One region of the Rhodoferax sp. BAB1 genome, then DNA from elsewhere that is predicted to be linked to it. Evidence: predicted binding sites of a transcription regulator. Region 1 holds the regulator's gene; each other region holds the start of a gene.
What was found. The regulator sigma-54, encoded in region 1, starts transcription at its own class of promoters, with help from an activator protein. The targets are predictions, from matches to a motif close to TGGCANGNAANCTGCTTT.
Positions count from the first base shown of each region.

Region 1 (4,531 bases):
ATCTCGGCCCATTCGGGGGCGCGGAAGGGGCGGTATTTCTCGAAGGCAAAACGACGCAGGGAACCGGCCGCGATGTTGCAGGCAATCTGCGCCGCCTCGATGGCGATGGTGCCGCTGCCGCAGCAGGGGTCGTACAGCGGCGTCAGGTCACCGTCGGCGTCGCCCTCGGCCCAGCCGCTGGCGGCGATCATGGCGGCGGCCAGGGTTTCCTTCAGGGGCGCATCACCCTTGTCCTCGCGCCAGCCGCGCTTGAACAGCGGTTCGCCCGAGGTGTCGATGTAGAGTGAGCAGCTGTCGGTGGTCAGGTGGGCGTAGATGCGCACATCGGGCCACTGGGTGTCCACATCGGGGCGCACGCCGCCCGAGGTTTCGCGAAAACGGTCACAGACCGCATCCTTCACCTTCAGCGCCGCGAAGTTCAGCGAGGTCAGCGGGCTGTGCTGGGCCGTGATCTCGACCTTGATGCTTTCCTTCGGTGTGAACCACTGCTCCCAGGGCACTGCCATGGCGGCGCGGTACAGGTCCTGCTCGCTGCGGTACTCGGTGTAGGACACCAGCACCAGCACACGCTGCGCCAGGCGGCTGTAGAGATTGAGCAGCATGGCCTGCGCAAACGAGGTGCGCACCGCCACCCCGCCACGTTGTTTGGTGATGCAGCCCGGCGGCAGGTCCGTGATCCGCAGGATCTCGGGGGCCAGATAGTCCTCGACGCCGGCGGCGCAGGGCAGGAACAATTGAAGCTGGTTCACAAGGCTTTCCGTAAATTCGCGGGCGCGATCTTGAGCGCCTCGCGGTATTTGGCGACCGTGCGTCGCGCGCACTCGATACCCTGCTCCTTGAGCATCTCGGAGAGCTGGCTGTCGGACAGGGGTTTCTTGACACTCTCGGCGCTGACGAACTGCTTGATCAGCGCGCGCACCGCCGTGCTGGAGGCATTGCCGCCGGACTCGGTGCCCAGGCCCGAGCCGAAGAAGTACTTGAGCTCGTAGGTGCCGAAGGGCGTGGCCATGTACTTGGCCGTGGTCACGCGGCTGATGGTGGACTCGTGCAGGCCGAGCTCGTCGGCGATCTCGCGCAGCACCAGCGGGCGCATGGCCAGCTCGCCGTGCATGAAGAAGTTCTTCTGTCGCTCGACGATGGCGCTGGAGACACGCAGGATGGTGTCGAAGCGCTGCTGGATGTTCTTGATGAACCAGCGCGCCTCCTGCAGGCGCTGCTGCAGCGCGGCGTGGTTGTCGGCGCTGCGGCCGCCGGCCTTGTGGCCCTTGAGCGCATTGGCATAGATATCGTGCACGCGCAGCCGCGGCATGATGTCCGGGTTGAGCTGCACGCGAAAGCGGGTCTGCGCGCCGCTGCCGCTGCGCACGACCAGCACGTCGGGCACGATGACGTTGCGCTCGACATTGACGAAACGCCGCCCGGGCTTGGGCTCCAGCCGCGCCACCAGGCCCAGGGCCTCACGCGTCAGGGCTTCGCTGCCGCCACAGAGCTGGGCGAGTTTGCGGAGATCGCGCCGCGCCAGCAGTTCCGGCGGCTGCTCGACCATGCGCAGGGCCTGGGCCACCACGGCCGGTTCCGGCAGGTTCTGCGCGCCGCGCATGGCCTCGGCCTGCAGGGCCAGCAACTGCAGGCGCAGGCACTCGGCCATGTTGCGCGCACCCACGCCGGTGGGCTCCAGGCTTTGCAGCAGACGCAGCGCGAGCTCGAAGTGGGCGAGCAGGGCCTCCAGATGCTCGCCTTCCTCGCCGGCCAGGCCCTGGGCCAGCGATTCGAGCGTGTCCTCCAGGTAACCGTCCTCGTTGAGGGACTCGATCAGGAACTGCAGGGCGGCACGGTCTTCGGCCCCCAGGCGCAGGGACAGGGCCTGGCGCTTGAGGAAGTCCTGCAGCGATTCCTGGCTGCGCGCCAGCTCGGTGGCATCGGCCTCATCGTCCTCGCGCGCGCCGTTGCGCGCCGGCGCGTCACCGCCCCACTCGCTGTCGTCGGGCGACATGTCCACGCTGCCATCGCCCTCCCAGCTGCCCTCGCTCTCCAGGCTGCTCACCGCGACGCTTTCGTCCGGCGCCTCGCTGGACGAAGCGCTGCTGCTGTAGTCGTAGTCGCCCTCGTCCTGCGCCACCGGGGTATCGGCACGCTCCAGGCCATGGGCCTCACGCTCAACGCTGTCGTCGGCGCGCTCCAGGAAGGGGTTCTCGTCGAGCAGTTGCTCGACCTCCTGGTTGAGCTCCAGCGTGGAGAGCTGCAGGAGACGGATGGACTGCTGCAGCTGGGGCGTGAGCGCCAGATGCTGGGAGACCCGCAGCGACAGTCCCTGTTTCATGTTGTCAGTCCGATGTGCAGGGCAAGCCCTCTCACATCTTGAAGTGCTCGCCCAGGTAGACCCGGCGCACGTCGGCGTTGTTGACGATGTCGCCCGGCGTACCCTGGGCCAGCACGCGGCCTTCGCTGATGATGTAGGCGTGATCGCAGATGCCCAGCGTCTCGCGCACATTGTGGTCGGTGATCAGCACGCCGATGCCGCGCGCCTTCAGGAAGCTGATGATGCGCTGGATCTCGATCACGGCGATCGGGTCGATGCCGGCGAAAGGTTCGTCGAGCAGGATGAAACGCGGTTGCGTGGCCAGGGCGCGGGCAATCTCCACACGACGGCGCTCGCCGCCCGAGAGCGCCAGCGCGGGCGACAGGCGCAACTTCTCCACGCGCAGGTCCTGCAGCAGGGCCGTGAGGCGCAGCTCGATCTCGTCCTTGCGCAAGGGCTTGCCGTCCGCGTCGCGCTGCAGCTCCAGCACGGCACGCACGTTGTCCTCGACGTTGAGCTTGCGGAAGATCGATGCCTCCTGCGGCAGGTAGCTCAGGCCCATGCGGGCGCGCTGGTGGATGGGCATGTGCTCCACCGGCTGGTCGTCGATCAGGATCTCGCCGGCGCTGGCACGCACCAGGCCCACGATCATGTAGAACGAAGTGGTCTTGCCCGCGCCATTGGGGCCCAGCAGTCCGACCACCTCGCCCTTGCGCACCGTCAGCGAGACGTCCTTGACGACCTCGCGGCTGCCGTAGAACTTCTTCAGGTGGCGGGCTTCGAGCCGGCTCGGGTCGCCGCCGGGCAGGGTGTCGGGGGCGGTGGCCGTGTCGGGCTGGGTATCGGGCGGGATCGTGCCGGCCATCTGCTGGCTGTCGCTCACTTGCGCCCTCCGAGGGAATCGTCGTTGCGCAGCGGCACGCCCGGGCGCGATGCGGCCGGCTGCGGCGCCTCGCTGCGCGGCGTCAGCGTGGCGCGTACGCGCCCGCTGCCCTTTTGCTGTCCGCCGTCCACGGTGAAGACATCCGTCAGGCTGTTGTACTGGATGATGTTGCCGGTCACCAGGTCGGCCACCTGGCTGCCGCGCAGGCGACGCAGCTCCGCGTTCCTGATCAGCTTGAAGACGTCGGCACGGCCGTCGTATTCGATGGTCTCGCTCTCGCCTTCGATGTATTCGTCATCGCCGTCGCGCTTCTGGCGGAAGGTGGCGCGCTGGCCGGCCTCGGCCGTCACCACGCCAAACTGGTAACCCTGCGGATCCTGGCGCACCTCGATACGGGCGCCCTTGATGATGATGGAACCCCGCGTCAGCACCACATTGCCGCTGAAGACGCTGGTCTGCCTGAGGTCGTCATAGCGCAGGGCGTCGGCCTCAATGTTCATCGGCTTCTTGCTGTCGGCCTTTTCGGCCCCGGCCAGGCCCGCGCTCAGTGCACAAGCGGCACACAGCAGGAGCCGGAGGATGGGAAATTTCATAAAGGCACGAATCTTGCTCTTTGGGGTCTGGGGCATTGTAATCGCGCCGGGCCGCTGGTCCAGGCCTTGCTTGGGCCTCTTTTCCTGAGCCTGCCGGTTTCGTGAGAGACTTCCAGCCCCAGGCTCCAGCCTTGACTGAAGCCCGTCAGGACCCCGCCCCACCCGCGCGGGCCCCCAACGCCCACCTCAGCTTGCGACCACCCGCCATGGACCTGCTTTTCATCGCCGACCCGCTGGAATCGTTCAAGACCTACAAGGACAGCACCTTTGCCATGATGCGCGAGGCACAGCGCCGCGGCCACACCGTGGCAGCCTGCGAGCCGCAGCAGCTGGGCTGGCAGGCCGCCACCGGTGTGCAGGCGCATGTGCGCCGCATCCGGCTGACCGGCCACGAGGAGCACTGGTTCCACGAATCGCCGCTGGCGCCGGCCCAGCGCCTGGTCGCGCTGCGCGACTTCGACGCCATCGTCATGCGCAAGGACCCGCCCTTCGACAGCGAGTACTTCTATGCCACCCACCTGCTGGAGCAGGCCGAACGCGAAGGTGCGCGCGTCTTCAACAAACCACGCGCGCTGCGCGACCACCCGGAAAAGCTCGCCATCCTCGAATTCCCGCAATTCACCACGCCCACCCTGGTCACGCGCGAAGCGCAGGCCGTGCGCGACTTCCACGCCCAGCACCGCGACATCATCCTCAAGCCGCTGGACGGCATGGGCGGCGCGGGCATCTTCCGGGTGCGCGACGACGGCCTGAACC
Region 1 is NZ_CP054424.1:3,691,338-3,695,868, reverse strand. Features, by position in the region: gene HTY51_RS17870 (class I SAM-dependent RNA methyltransferase) at 1-749, opposite strand, end outside; gene rpoN (RNA polymerase factor sigma-54) at 746-2,320, opposite strand; gene lptB (LPS export ABC transporter ATP-binding protein) at 2,352-3,164, opposite strand; gene lptA (lipopolysaccharide transport periplasmic protein LptA) at 3,179-3,775, opposite strand; gene gshB (glutathione synthase) at 3,982-4,531, shown strand, end outside.

Region 2 (4,531 bases), 970 kb from region 1:
TGCAGGTCGCGCTGGAGCAGGCCGTGGCCGAGGTGACCGGCCTGCACGGCGCGGAACTCAAGCAGATCATGCGCACCGGCACGGTGGCCACCACCGACAACCGCAACTGGGAGCTGCTGCCCGACAACCAGCCCCAGCGCCGCTTCAGCCAGAGCCGCGCCGTGGCCCTGGACATGGAGAGTGCGACGATTGCCGCCAACGGCTTCCGCTTCCGCGTGCCCTACGGCACCCTGCTGTGCGTGAGCGACAAGCCCCTGCACGGCGAGATCAAGCTGCCCGGCATGGCCAACCATTTCTACCGCGAGCGCGTGGACCAGCACCTGCGCATCGGCATCCGCGCGCTGGAGCTGCTGCGCCAGGGCGGTATCAACCAGCTGCACAGCCGCAAGCTGCGGAGTTTTGCGGAAGTGGCGTTTCAGTAAGCGTGTGTTTATGACCCTTTTGGGGGATAGGCAGGGGGCGTGGGGCCCGCTAGGATGCAGCGCAGATACCAGTAACTTGTCTGACGGATTCCCCAGCCACTTCCATCACCTGCTGCATGCTTGAGTTGATTTTTGAGGTCCTTGGCGAATTTCTGCTTCAAGCCGTGGGGGAAGCCCTCTTCGAGCTTGGCTTCCACTCACTGGGGGAGCCCTTTCGCCGTCCGCCCAACCCATGGTTGGCGGCCTTGGGCTATACACTTTTTGGGGCCATCCTGGGTGGGCTGAGTCTTCTGGTCTTCCCCGACAATCTGGTCCCCGAGGCATGGCGCATCGCCAATCTGGTGCTGACGCCCTTGGCGGTAGGCGCAATGATGGCCGGCATGGGTGCCTGGAGAGCGCGACGCGGACAGCCTGTCCTGCGCATCGACCGCTTTGCTTACGGTTACCTGTTTGCCCTGTCGCTGGCACTCATCCGTTTCTATTTCGCGGCATGACGCGCAAGTCTTCCATCCACCGGACATGTCCTGGAAAACCGGGACATGCTGGTCATCTCAAGCGGTAGCCTGCACTTATGTGGCTCGGAATGTTTCTATTGCTTGCGCTTGCTGTCTTCATCGTCTGGGATTCCCGCCGTCTGCGTGATAAGGCGCCAGAGCCCCTCTCGCGCGAGCGCCTAGAACAGGGATTTCTTCCGCGAGGCTTCGTTCCTTGGCATTTTCACCTTGGGCTCAGTGGGGTGCTGGCCCTGCTTGCCTTGCTCGAATGGGAAACCCCATCCCAGCCCCCGTTCACGGGGCGGTGGTCTTGGCTGCATCACGCTGTCTTCGAGATTTTCGGTGAGCGCGGTCTGTTTGCATGGTGGTTGGTATTGGCCGGGCTCATGCTGGTGGTGGGCGTTGCCCAGCTGCGTCGGGCAAAAGGTAAAAGCCGCGGTGTCTGAGTGGCAGCTATACGGCGCTGTCAATAGCGGATCGCTTTTGGCATGCATTTACTTCCAGTGATAGGTGCCAGCATGCGTATCTTGTCCATACTTACCTGGCTGCTGTTTATTCCCATGCTCGCAGTAGCGGCGGGAACGGATCGACCCACGGGCAAGAACTGCAATTTGGCGTCTCCTCCTGCTGCTGCAGGGGAGGATTTCAATCACGGCATCACTTTGCGGATATATCCACGGGCCAAGGACATAGACGCGCATTACAGCGGATGCCAGGTCCTGCTCATGCCAGAGGGTGAGAAGTGGGTCACGGTTTCGTTGACTGAGGTGATCGGTGGTGACCCGGTCCGGGGTTGGTCAGCCTACGAAAAGGACCCAGCTGTCCTTGCTTGTCGATTCAAGCGAGGCAAGGTGATTCAGGGTGACCCTAGCAAGTGCCCAGTGCCTGAGTTCATCCTGTTGAAATCAGTGCCACGTGCTTGTGTGGACAAGATGAAGAACGCCGCCAACCAGGGAACCCAATGGCCACCCAAGGGTTGTGAGTACGAGTAAGGTGCCGGTTTTTGACCTACGGCCTCCGGCGTATTCCGCTCCAGGCCCTCTCGTCCTACAGTGAGTCCATCGCGGTCTGCGGTTCGCGCAGGATTTTCCGCATGCGCGCCTGAGCGCCCTTCCCTGCATTCCTGATCGCATCCGTCCGTCTTGTTCCTGTTTCCGTACAAGACGAACGGCAAAACCATCTGCGTTCATTGGCATACATGTTGCATGTCTACATGTATACAAGACCGAATGCAGCAAGATGGTGCAACCCACAAACCCAGTTCCCGGTGCTCAAGCGCAGGCCCAGCCCGCGGCTGCGGCGCAGGCCTGGATCTCCCGTTATGAGACGGCGCTGCCGGGGGCGAACGCAGGACCGCTGAGTGGGCTGCGCTTCGCCGTCAAGGACAACATCGACGCGGCCGGCCTGCGCACCACGGCAGCCTGCGAGGCCTTTGCATTCCAGCCCGCCGCGCATTCCGCCGTGGTGCACAAGCTGCTCGACGCTGGTGCATCGCTGCTGGGCAAGACCAACCTGGACCAGTTCGCCTGCGGCCTGAACGGCACGCGTTCGCCCTGGGGGCCGGTGCCCAATGCTTTCGACCCCCTCTATGTATCCGGTGGTTCGAGCTCGGGCTCGGCCTATGTGGTGGCCACGGGGCAGGCCGACTTCTCGCTGGGCACGGACACCGCCGGTTCGGGCCGGGTGCCCGCGGGCCTGAACAACATCGTCGGCCTCAAGCCTTCCAAGGGGCTCATCAGCACACGCGGTGTGCTGCCTGCTGCACAGAGTGTGGACTGCGTGTCCATCTTCGCGCGCACCGTGGGCCTGGCCGCGCAGGTGCTGGCCGCGGCGCGGGGTTACGACCCGCTGGATCCGTACTCGCGCGAGCTCGACATGGCGTCGCAGCCTTTCCCCGCGGCCTTCCGTTTCGGTGTGCCGCAGCAGCTGGAGTTCTACGGTGATGCGCTGGCCGAGGCGGCCTTCCAGGAGGCGAGGGCGCAGCTGCGTGCCCTCGGCGGTGTGGAAGTGCGCATCGACTTCTCGCCGTTTTCTCAAGCTGCCACGCTGCTGTACGAGAGCGCGCTGGTGGCCGAGCGCTACGCGGCCATCCGTGCTTTCTTCGACGCGCACGAGGCCGAGGTCATGGAGCCGGTGCGCAGCATCATCGGCAAGGGCCGGGCCTACAGCGCGGCCGATCTGTACGAGGCGCAGACCCAGCTGCGCGCCCTGGGCCAACGCGCCGCCGAGGTCTGGAAGGGCATGGACCTGATGTGCGTGCCCACCGCGCCCACGCACTACACCATCGCGCAGATGCAGGCCGACCCGGTGGTGCTCAACCGCAACCTGGGTGCCTATACCAACTTCGTCAACCTGCTGGACTACGCGGCGCTGTCCGTGCCCAGCTGCATCCGCAGCGACGGCCTGCCTTTCGGCATCACGTTGATCGGTCCCTGCGGGAGCGACTGGCAGCTGGCCGAACTGGGCCAGCGTTACCACCAGGCCACCGGCCTCACGCAGGGCGCCACCGGCGAGCGTCTGCCGGCCCCTTCTGCGATCCCCGGCATCCGCCCGCGCGCCATGGTGAAAGTGGCCGTGGTGGGCGCCCACCTTTCGGGCATGCCACTCAACAGCCAGCTGAGCGAGCGCGGTGCGCGTCTGCTCGCGGCCACCGAGACCGCGCCCGACTACCGCTTCTACGCCCTGGCCGGCACCGTGCCGCCCAAGCCCGGCCTGCTGCGCGTGGCGCCGGGTGAGGGCGCACGCATCCAGCTCGAACTCTGGGAGATGCCCGTCGAGCACTACGGTTCTTTCGTCGCCCTCGTGCCTGCGCCGCTGGGCATCGGCACGCTGACGCTGGCCGACGGCAGCAGCGTGCAGGGTTTCCTCTGCGAAGCGCAGGCCCTGAGCGGCGCGCTGGACATCACCCATTTCGGCGGCTGGCGCGCCTACCTGGCTTCGCTCCAGGGCGCACCGACCCCGTTGACCCATCCCTTCCCTTAACCCCTAGCAGGAGCGCCTCATGAAAGACCAGACCCTCACTTCCCTGTCCGCCACCACCACGCGCCGCAAGCTCATGCAGGCGGGCGGCGCCGGCCTGGCGCTGGCCGCGCTGGGCGCACCGGCCCTGGTGCGCGCGCAGAGCGGCCCCAAGATCCGCATCGGCTACTGGCCCATCGCGGCCGGCCTGCCCTTCTACGCCGCCATCGAGAAGGGGTACTTCAAGGAAGCCGGCCTGGACGTGGAGGCCCTGCGTTTCGCGGGTGCCCAGCAGGTGATGGAGGCCGTGCTGTCCGACCGCGCCGATGGCACGTCCAACGGTACGGGCTCGGCCAATATCGCCATCGGTGAACTGGCCGCGCCGGGCACCTTCAAGATTTTCTGCTCCAACCCCAGCAATGTGAAAAACGTGCTGGACGAGATCATCGTCCCGGCCGCCAGCCCGGCCAAGACCCTGGCCGACCTCAAGGGCAAACGCATCGGCTCCGGCCCCGGCATCCAGAACGTGACCCTGGCCAAGACCGTGCTGGAGCGCGGCGGCGCCACCGGCGCCACCGTGGTGGAGCTGCCCATCGGCCAGCACGTGGCCGCACTCGCCGCGGGCCAGCTCGACGGCTGCTACACCCTGGAGCCCAC
Region 2 is NZ_CP054424.1:2,723,253-2,727,783, reverse strand. Features, by position in the region: gene HTY51_RS13070 (AMP nucleosidase) at 1-422, shown strand, start outside; gene HTY51_RS13065 (hypothetical protein) at 539-916, shown strand; gene HTY51_RS13060 (hypothetical protein) at 1,006-1,362, shown strand; gene HTY51_RS13055 (hypothetical protein) at 1,435-1,908, shown strand; gene atzF (allophanate hydrolase) at 2,156-3,898, shown strand; gene HTY51_RS13045 (ABC transporter substrate-binding protein) at 3,918-4,531, shown strand, end outside.
Region 2: atzF (allophanate hydrolase) is a predicted target of sigma-54. The motif match lies at 2,107-2,124, and genes of this name have one in related genera.

Region 3 (4,531 bases), 290 kb from region 1:
CCACACCGTCAAGCGGAATGCGCGCACCGGGCTTGACCCGGACCACGGCGTCCAAGGCCACGTCGGCAGCCGCAGCCAGCAACCAGTCGCCGTCGGGCTGTTTGACCTCGGCCGTATCCGGCGTGAGATCCAGCAGGCTCTTGATCGCATTGCGCGCCCGGTCCACGGCCCGCGCCTCGATGAGTTCTGCAATGGCATAGAGAGCCATCACCATGGCCGCTTCGGGCCACTGGCCGATCAGGAAGGCGCCTGTCACAGCCACCGTCATCAGGGCGCTGATATTCAGTCGCCCTTGCCGCAACGCGGTCAAGCCCTTGCGGTAGGTTGAAAAGCCGGCCAGCCAGATGGCCGCCGCCGCCAGGGCCATGCCGGCCCCTTTGTAGACAGCGGTCTCCGGCGCGAAAAAGTCCAGCAGCTCAGCGGCGATGGCCAGCAGCAGGGAGGCGCCCAGACGCCCCAGCCCTGCGGCACTGGGGGCGTGCTGATCAGCCTGTTCCAACGGTGTTACGGGCTGGGGATCAAAGCCGGCCTGGCGGATGGCGTCCAGGGCGCGCGGCAGGACTTCAGCGGGGGCATCGATGCGCAAGGTGCGCGCCGACAGCTGGAAGCCCAGGCCCCGCACGCCGACGATGGCGGCCAGCGCACGCCGGATCTCGCTTTCCTCGGATGCACAGTCCATTGTCGGAATGCGGAAAACCGTGCCGGAGGTGTCGGGTTGTCCACCCTCGATGCAGGCGGGCGCGGGCATGCTGCTGCAGCCGCTCTCGCAAGCGCATCCGATGTCCTTGTCCGGTTCTGAGCTGTTCTGTCCTTGCATTTCTACTCCTTGTTGAACGGAATTAGAAACCCTGTAGCGGCTATAGAGTCAAGCCGCTAAGATGCAATAACCCTGACACCCTATCCGCCTTGCCATGCTTGAAACCCTGCGCGCCTCAGTTCTGTTCGTCCTCACCGCCGTGGCGGAGATTGTCGGCTGCTACCTGCCCTGGTTGGTGCTGGTCCAGGGACGCACCCCATGGCTGCTGCTGCCAGCGGCGCTGGCCTTGGCATTTTTTGCCTGGCTGCTGACCCTGCACCCGCAGGCCGCTGGTCGTACCTATGCGGCCTATGGCGGTGTCTATGTAGTGGTGGCGCTGCTTTGGCTCTGGCGTGTGGATGGTGTCGCGCCCACCCGTTGGGATATTTTGGGCGGCGCTATCTGCCTGCTGGGTATGGCCCTGATTGCTTTCCAGCCTCTAACGGTTGCAGCCTGACCCGGGAGACGTGCATGATGAAGATCGGTGATCTGTCCAAACGGACCCAGACCCAGGTCGAGACCATCCGGTACTACGAGCATGAAGGTCTGCTCCCCGAGCCGGAGCGCACAGAAAGCAACTACAGAATCTATGGTGAGGTCCATGCCGAACGGCTGGCCTTCATCCGCCATTGCCGCAGTCTGGACATGACGCTGGATGAAATTCGGCAGCTGCTGCGCTTCAAGGACGACCCCGCAGCGGACTGCGGTGACGTGAATGCACTACTAGATGCGCACATCGGTCATGTGGCTGACCGGATCCGGGAGCTGCGTGCTCTGGAGAAACAGCTCAAGAGCCTGCGCGAGCGTTGCTGCGATGCTCAGCTTGCCGCAAGCTGTGGAATTCTCGGTGAGTTGTCTCGGCCGACCAACGATAAAGATTCGAGAGATTCTTCAAAGAGTCACGTCCGCAAATCTCACCTTTCTGTTGCGGGAAGAGATTGATTCGCGGCAAGCCCAGAGTCGTCGGCAGATCCTCGTACACAACTAGCCTCCTCGATACCCAGGGGGATTCGAAGCCCAACCATCGCCAGAGCCTGTCTTCTGTTGATGAGCCTGCGCTTGCGGACTACAACGAGACCAACAAACTGTCTCCGTCTATCGCCGCGAAGATGCAGCGTTCTGCTGAAAGCTCTAGCGTCGAGGAGCCGCTCCTTTGAGCACTGAGGGGCCGCTATGCGGTCGCAACTGGACGGTCAGGATTCCGAAGTGACAGGCAGAAATCGCTGCCTAGCAGTCGTTCAAGTTATATGTGCGACCTACTGCAACGGGTCGTCCCCTGGCATGGGAAAAGCTTCCTAGTCTCAGAAGCCTCCAACCGAGTGGGTCCAATTGCCCTTGGTAGGCCCTCAGTAGCAAAACTACCCCGATTGCTTCGATCCCCTTGGAGATCGATCCGATGGCTTCAACGCCACTCCCACGGCCGAAAGCCCCTTTTTCGTATATGCAATGGAAAACCGCGTCAACCTTGGAAATTGCAGGCGCCAACTTCAGAAAAGCAGGCAGCATATTTTGATACCTCCACCTCTCATCCCGCCTTGGTGCGTAGCCAGCACCCCCATGGGGCAGTTTGGCCTGGATTTTGCTTGTCATTGGTGCATTTCTTAAAAATTCTGGTTTTTGCACCAGACAAAAGCATTTTTTCGGAGATCTCACAATGGACGCACTAAAGCAGGGCGCTGATGCCCTGTTCATCCTGCTCGGCGCCATCATGGTCCTGGCCATGCACGCCGGCTTTGCCTTCCTGGAGCTGGGCACCGTACGGCGCAAGAACCAGGTCAATGCCCTGATCAAGATCCTGGTGGACTTCTCGGTCTCCACCGTGGTCTATTTCCTGGTCGGTTATGGCGTGGCCTATGGCACGAGTTTTCTGGTCGGTGCCGAGCAGCTGGTGGCAAAGAATGGTTATGAACTGGTGAAGTTCTTCTTCCTGCTGACCTTCGCCGCGGCCATTCCGGCCATCATCTCGGGCGGCATCGCCGAGCGCGCCAAGTTCTGGCCGCAGCTGATCGCCACCGCCATCATCGTCGGTTTTGTCTACCCCTTCTTCGAAGGCATCGTCTGGAACCAGGGCCTGGGCGTGCAGGCCTGGATCAAGGCCACGACGGGCGAGGAATTTCATGACTTCGCAGGCAGCATCGTGGTCCACGCCGTGGGTGGCTGGATCGCGCTGCCGGCCGTGCTGCTGCTCGGGGCACGTTACAACCGCTACCGCAAGGACGGCGGCGTATCGGCGCATCCGCCTTCGAGCATTCCCTTCCTGGCCCTGGGCGCCTGGATCCTGACGGTGGGCTGGTTCGGCTTCAACGTCATGAGCGCCCAGACCCTGGACAAGATCTCCGGCCTGGTCGCCGTGAACTCGCTGATGGCCATGGCCGGTGGCACCCTGGCCGCGCTGGCGCTGGGCCGCAACGACCCGGGCTTCGTGCACAACGGGCCACTGGCCGGTCTGGTGGCCGTCTGCGCCGGCTCGGACCTGATGCACCCCATGGGCGCATTGGTGGTGGGCGGGGTGGCCGGTGCCATCTTCGTGCTCATGTTCACGCTGACACAGAACAAATGGAAGATCGACGACGTGCTGGGTGTCTGGCCGCTGCACGGGCTGTGCGGCGCCTGGGGCGGCATCGCCGCCGGCATCTTCGGCAGCAAGGCCCTGGGCGGCCTGGGGGGTGTCACCCTGACGGGCCAGCTGATCGGCACCGGCCTGGGCGTGCTGTGGGCCCTGCTGGGCGGTTTTGTGGTCTACGGTGTGCTCAAGCTCACCATGGGCCTGCGCCTGAGCCAGGAGGAGGAGTTCGATGGCGCCGACCTCTCCATCCACAAGATCGGCGCCACGCCGGACCGCGACGTCAACTGGTGAAGCCGGCGGGTCGGCTGCCCGTGCGTTCCAGCAGCCAGGGCCAGACCCGCTGCTCCAGCGACCAGCGGCCGGGCCCGTAGATGGCCAGTCCTGCCAACAGCGCGCCCCAGAGGATGTGCTGTTGCAGGGCGGCCGGCGCGATTTCGGCCAGGCTGAGCACGGCGACCACGTTCACCACGCTCAGGCCCAGGGCGGCGAAGCGCCCGCCCAGGCCAAACAGCAGCAACACCGGCAGCAACAGTTCGCCGGCCGTGCCCAGAGCGGCCGCCAGCGGTGGTGAGAGCCAGGGCACCTGGTATTCGTCCTCGAACAGGGCCAGGGTGATCTCCCAGTCGCGGATCTTGGTCAGGCCCGAGAGGAAAAAGACCTGGGCCAGGTAATAACGGGCCAGCAAGGCGGCGGCCGGCTGCAGCGCCGCCAGGCCGCGACTCAGGCGGGACCACAGGCTCAGAAACAGATGCCAGGTCGCTTGTACTGTCGTTTTCATGGTGTCGCCTTGTCGCGAGATGTGGATGGAGCGTTCAGCCGGCGCGGCCATCGTTGGCCACGACGCCAAGCAGCAGGCCTTCGTGGACCGCCGGGGCCAACCAGGCCTGGAAATCGAACGCCGTCGCCTCAGCCAGCGCCTGGTGCAGGCTCTGGCCGGCCAACAGCGCTGCGACAAAAGCCGCCTCCCCGGGCTGTGCGACCCGCAACAGGGGGCGGTACGCCTGGCGCCAGACCAGGGCGGTTTCGCCCAGACCAGCAGCCAGGCACCGGGCCGCCCGCTCAAGCTCGGGGGGATCAATGGCGTGGGCATCGATCAGCGTCGCCACCGGCCAGCGGCTGACCAGGCAGACCGTGCCGGGCGCGAGCACCAGCGACAGATCGTCCGGATC
Region 3 is NZ_CP054424.1:3,398,900-3,403,430, reverse strand. Features, by position in the region: gene HTY51_RS16515 (cation-translocating P-type ATPase) at 1-817, opposite strand, end outside; gene HTY51_RS16510 (YnfA family protein) at 912-1,253, shown strand; gene cadR (Cd(II)/Pb(II)-responsive transcriptional regulator) at 1,271-1,738, shown strand; gene HTY51_RS16500 (ammonium transporter) at 2,451-3,653, shown strand; gene HTY51_RS16495 (DoxX family protein) at 3,643-4,140, opposite strand; gene HTY51_RS18810 (DNA-binding domain-containing protein) at 4,175-4,531, opposite strand, start outside.
Region 3: HTY51_RS16500 (ammonium transporter) is a predicted target of sigma-54. The motif match lies at 2,365-2,382, and genes of this name have one in related genera.

Region 4 (4,531 bases), 400 kb from region 1:
CCTGTACTTCGCCAGCGCACTGCGCCGGCGTGCCGACCTGATGCAGCTGGAGTGAGCCCTGCGGGCTTCAGGCCCGCGCCGCTTGCCGGTACTGCAGCGCTTCGGCGACATGCTCCAGTGTGATGCGTGGTGCATCGGCCAGATCGGCAATGGTGCGCGCTACCTTCAGCGTGCGGTGCAGGCCGCGTGCCGACCAGCCCAGCCGCACCGCGGCCGTGTCCAGAAAACGCAGGGCGTCTTCTTCGGGGCGGGTGTGTGTGTCGATCTCCTGGCTGGTGAGCGCATGGTTGGGTTTGCCCTGGCGTGCCAGGGCGCGTGCGTGCGCCGCCGTGCAGCGCGCACGCACGCTGGCCGTGTTTTCGCCGGCGCTTGCCTGCAACAGTTCGGTGCTGGGCAGGGCGCCCACTTGCACATGCAGGTCGATGCGGTCCAGCAGGGGGCCGGAGAGCCGCCCCTGGTAACGCGCCACCTGGTCGGGCGTGCAGCGGCAGGCGCGCTGGGCCGAGCCCAGGTGGCCGCAGGGGCAGGGGTTCATGGCGGCCACCAGCTGGAAACGCGCCGGGAACTCGGCGCGCCGCGCGGCGCGCGCAATGGTGATGCGGCCGGATTCCAGCGGCTCACGCAAGGCTTCCAGCGCGGCCCGCGGAAATTCCGGCAGTTCATCCAGATAAAGCACGCCGTGGTGGGCCAGCGAGACCTCGCCGGGGCGTGGTGGTGAACCACCGCCCACCAGCGCCACCGCGCTGGCCGAGTGGTGCGGGCTGCAAGTGGGGCGTTGGCCCCAGTGGGCGATCTCGAAGCGCCCGGCCAGGCTGGCGATGGCGGCGCTTTCCAGCGCCTCGTCGGTCGACATGGGGGGCAGCAGGCCGGCCAGACGCTCGGCCAGCATGGACTTGCCGGCACCCGGCGGGCCGCTGAACAAAATGCTGTGGCCGCCGGCAGCTGCGATTTCGAGGGCCCGCTTGGGGGCGGCTTGGCCCTTCACATCGGCCAGATCGGGGCCATCCCACCGGATATGGAGCGGCTGCGGGGCCAACGGGGACCAGATGGGTGCATCGGGGTGGGCCGGGCCCCGGCCGGGCAGGAACTGTTGCACCAGGTCCAGCAGGTGGGTCGCCTTGTAGATGGTGATGCCTGGCACCAGGGCGGCCTCCTCGGCACTGCCCGGGGGCAGCACCAGCTTTGTGGGTACGGCGCGCAGGGCCAATGCCATGGCCAGGGCGCCACGGACCGGGCGCAACTCACCCGAAAGGGACAGCTCCCCGGCGAACTCATGACCGGCCAGGGCGGCTGGGTCGATCTGGCCACTGGCCGCCAGGATGCCCAGGGCAATGGGCAGATCGAAGCGCCCGGAGTCCTTGGGTAAGTCAGCGGGTGCCAGATTGACCGTGATGCGTTTGTTGTGCGGGAACTCCAGCCCGGCGTTCAGGATGGCCGAGCGCACGCGCTCGCGGGCTTCCTTGACTTCGGTTTCCGCCAGGCCGACCAGCGTGAAGCTGGGCAGTCCGTTGGCGAGGTGGACTTCCACGGTGACCGCGGCGGCGTCCAGGCCCAGCAGGGCCCGGCTATGCACCAGTGACAGGCTCATGGCAAATTCCTCCACAAATCGGTGCAAGTCTTGCACTTGTCATCCAGAAGGCGCACACTATTGGTGCATTCTGTATGTTTGTACAGTTATCTTAACGTATCTTGTGCAGATACGTGTACATATTCATGTGGAATTTCTAAGGTAGGAGTTGGCACGGTCCCTGCTTATTCGGTTCGTCCCTTTAACCCTCTGATGGAGTACGACATGAACCTGAAATCCAAGATCGCCCTCGCCGCCCTGGCCCTGACCGCTGGCTCTGCCGCCTTTGCTCAAGTGGCCTACAACGTGGGTGTGGTGAGCGAGTACCGTTACCGTGGCCTGTCCCAGACCAATGGCGATCCGGCTGTGCAAGGCGGTGCCGACTATGCCCACGCCAGCGGCTTTTACCTGGGTGCCTGGGGCTCCAACATCTCCTGGATCAAGGACTCCGGCGCGAAGGACAGCAGCTTTGAGCTGGACCTGTACGGCGGCTACAAGGGTACGGCCGGGCCTATCGCCTACGACGTGGGTTACCTGCGTTATGAATACGTCGGCAACAAGCTTGGCGATGTGAGCGGCTTCAAGAACGCAAGCACCGACGAGGCCTATGTTGCCGGTACCTACGGCCCGTTCACCCTGAAGTACTCCTACGCATTCTCCAACCTGTTCGGTACCCCCGACAGCAAGGGCTCGACCTATACCGACCTGTCGGCCACCTTCGATCTGGGCAAGGGTTTCGCGCTGGTGCCGCACGTTGGTCTCCAGGATTTCAAGAGCAACAACGGCACCAACAACGACAACTACGACTACACCGACTACGCCCTGACGCTGACCAAAGACTTCGGCGGTGGCTATACCGGCAGCCTGTCCTATGTTTCCGTCGATCAGAAGACCGCAGGTACCTGGGCTCGCAATCTGTCCAAGGACCAGGCCATTGTGGGCGTGAAGTACAGCTTCTAAACTCTCAACTCAACCCAGAGGAGAACCCATGAAACTCGTTACAGCCATCATCAAACCGTTCAAGCTCGATGAGGTGCGAGAAGGCCTCTCGGCCATCGGGGTGCAGGGCATCACCGTCACCGAAGTCAAGGGCTTCGGCCGCCAGAAAGGCCATACCGAGCTGTACCGCGGCGCGGAATACGTGGTCGATTTCCTGCCCAAGGTGAAGATCGAAGCCGCCGTGTCCGACGAACTGGTCGACCGCGTCATCGAGGCCATCGAAGGTTCGGCCCGTACCGGCAAGATCGGCGACGGCAAGATCTTTGTCTACAACCTCGAGCAGGTCGTGCGTATCCGCACCGGTGAAACCGGCAAGGAAGCGCTCTGAGCCGCCCACAACAGAGAGAACACTGACATGAAAAAACTACTTGTCTCCTTCGTGCTGGGCCTGGGCCTGCTGGCCGGCTCGGCCGCCGTCTGGTCCCAGACTGCTCCGGCCCCGGTTGCCGAAGCCGCCGCTCCCGCAGCGGCTGCTGCTCCGGCCGCTGCCCCCGCAGACGCCGCCCCGGCGGCTGCCGTGCCCGTGCCCAACAAGGGCGATACCGCCTGGATGATGGTCGCCACCCTGCTGGTGATCATGATGACGGTGCCTGGCCTGGCCCTGTTCTATGGCGGCCTGGTCCGCAGCAAGAACATGCTGTCGGTGCTGATGCAGGTCATGGTGACCTTCTCGCTGATCGTCGTGCTGTGGTTCATCTACGGCTACAGCCTGGCGTTCACGGAAGGCAACGCCTTTGTCGGCGGCTTCGACCGCTTGTTCCTCAAGGGCATCTGGGACAACGCCGCGGGCACATTCGCCAACGGCGCGACCTTCAGCAAGGGTGTCTACATCCCCGAGATCGTGTTTGCCGCCTTCCAGGCGACCTTCGCGGGCATCACCTGCGCACTGATCGTCGGTGCCTTCGCCGAGCGCATGAAGTTCTCGGCCGTGCTGATGTTCATGGTTCTGTGGTTCACCTTCAGCTACGCCCCGATCGCGCACATGGTCTGGTTCTGGATGGGTCCGGACGCCTATGCCGCCAAGGAAGTCGTCGATGCCATGAACGGCAAGGCCGGCTACATCTGGCAGATGGGTGCGCTGGACTTCGCCGGCGGTACCGTGGTGCACATCAACGCCGCTGTTGCTGGCCTGGTGGGTGCCTACATGGTGGGCAAGCGCATCGGCTACGGCAAGGAAGCCATGGCCCCGCACAGCCTGACGCTGACCATGGTCGGTGCCTCCCTGCTGTGGGTGGGCTGGTTCGGCTTCAACGCCGGCTCCGCCCTGGAAGCCAACGGCTTCGCCGCCCTGGCCTTTGCCAATACCTTCGTGGCCACGGCCGCTGCGGTGCTGGCCTGGAGCGTGGGTGAGGCGCTGCTCAAGGGCAAGTCCTCCATGCTGGGTGCTGCCTCTGGTGCCGTTGCCGGCCTGGTGGCCATCACCCCGGCTGCCGGCAACGTCGGCATCGGTGGCGCGCTGATCATCGGCCTGGTCGCCGGTTTCGCCTGCCTGTGGGGCGTCAGCGGTCTGAAGAAGATGCTGGGTGCCGACGACTCGCTCGACGTGTTCGGCGTGCACGGTATCGGCGGCATCGTCGGTGCCCTGCTGACCGGCGTGTTCAACAGCCCGGCCCTGGGCGGCCCGAGCCTGGTCGGTGACTGGGTCACGGTCGGCATGGTCACGGCGGCCGATTACTCGATCGCCACCCAGGTCTGGACCCAGCTCAAGGCTGTGCTGATCACCATCGTCTGGTCCGGTGTGGTTTCCTTCATCGCCTACAAGATCGTGGACCTGACCATCGGCCTGCGCGTCAGCGAAGAAGACGAGCGCCAGGGTCTGGACATTACCGCCCACGGCGAAACCGCCTACAACCGGTAAACGAGCAATGGACGGCAGCTGAACTTCATCAGGGTCCGGCTGCCGCACCAGGGCAACGAGAGTCTCCTCTGGTTCAGGCCCGCAAGAGCGCAAGCTCGAGCGGGCCT
Region 4 is NZ_CP054424.1:3,290,201-3,294,731, reverse strand. Features, by position in the region: gene HTY51_RS15995 (MFS transporter) at 1-55, shown strand, start outside; gene HTY51_RS15990 (YifB family Mg chelatase-like AAA ATPase) at 68-1,588, opposite strand; gene HTY51_RS15985 (TorF family putative porin) at 1,793-2,527, shown strand; gene glnK (P-II family nitrogen regulator) at 2,556-2,894, shown strand; gene HTY51_RS15975 (ammonium transporter) at 2,922-4,424, shown strand.
Region 4: HTY51_RS15985 (TorF family putative porin) is a predicted target of sigma-54. The motif match lies at 1,738-1,755, and genes of this name have one in related genera.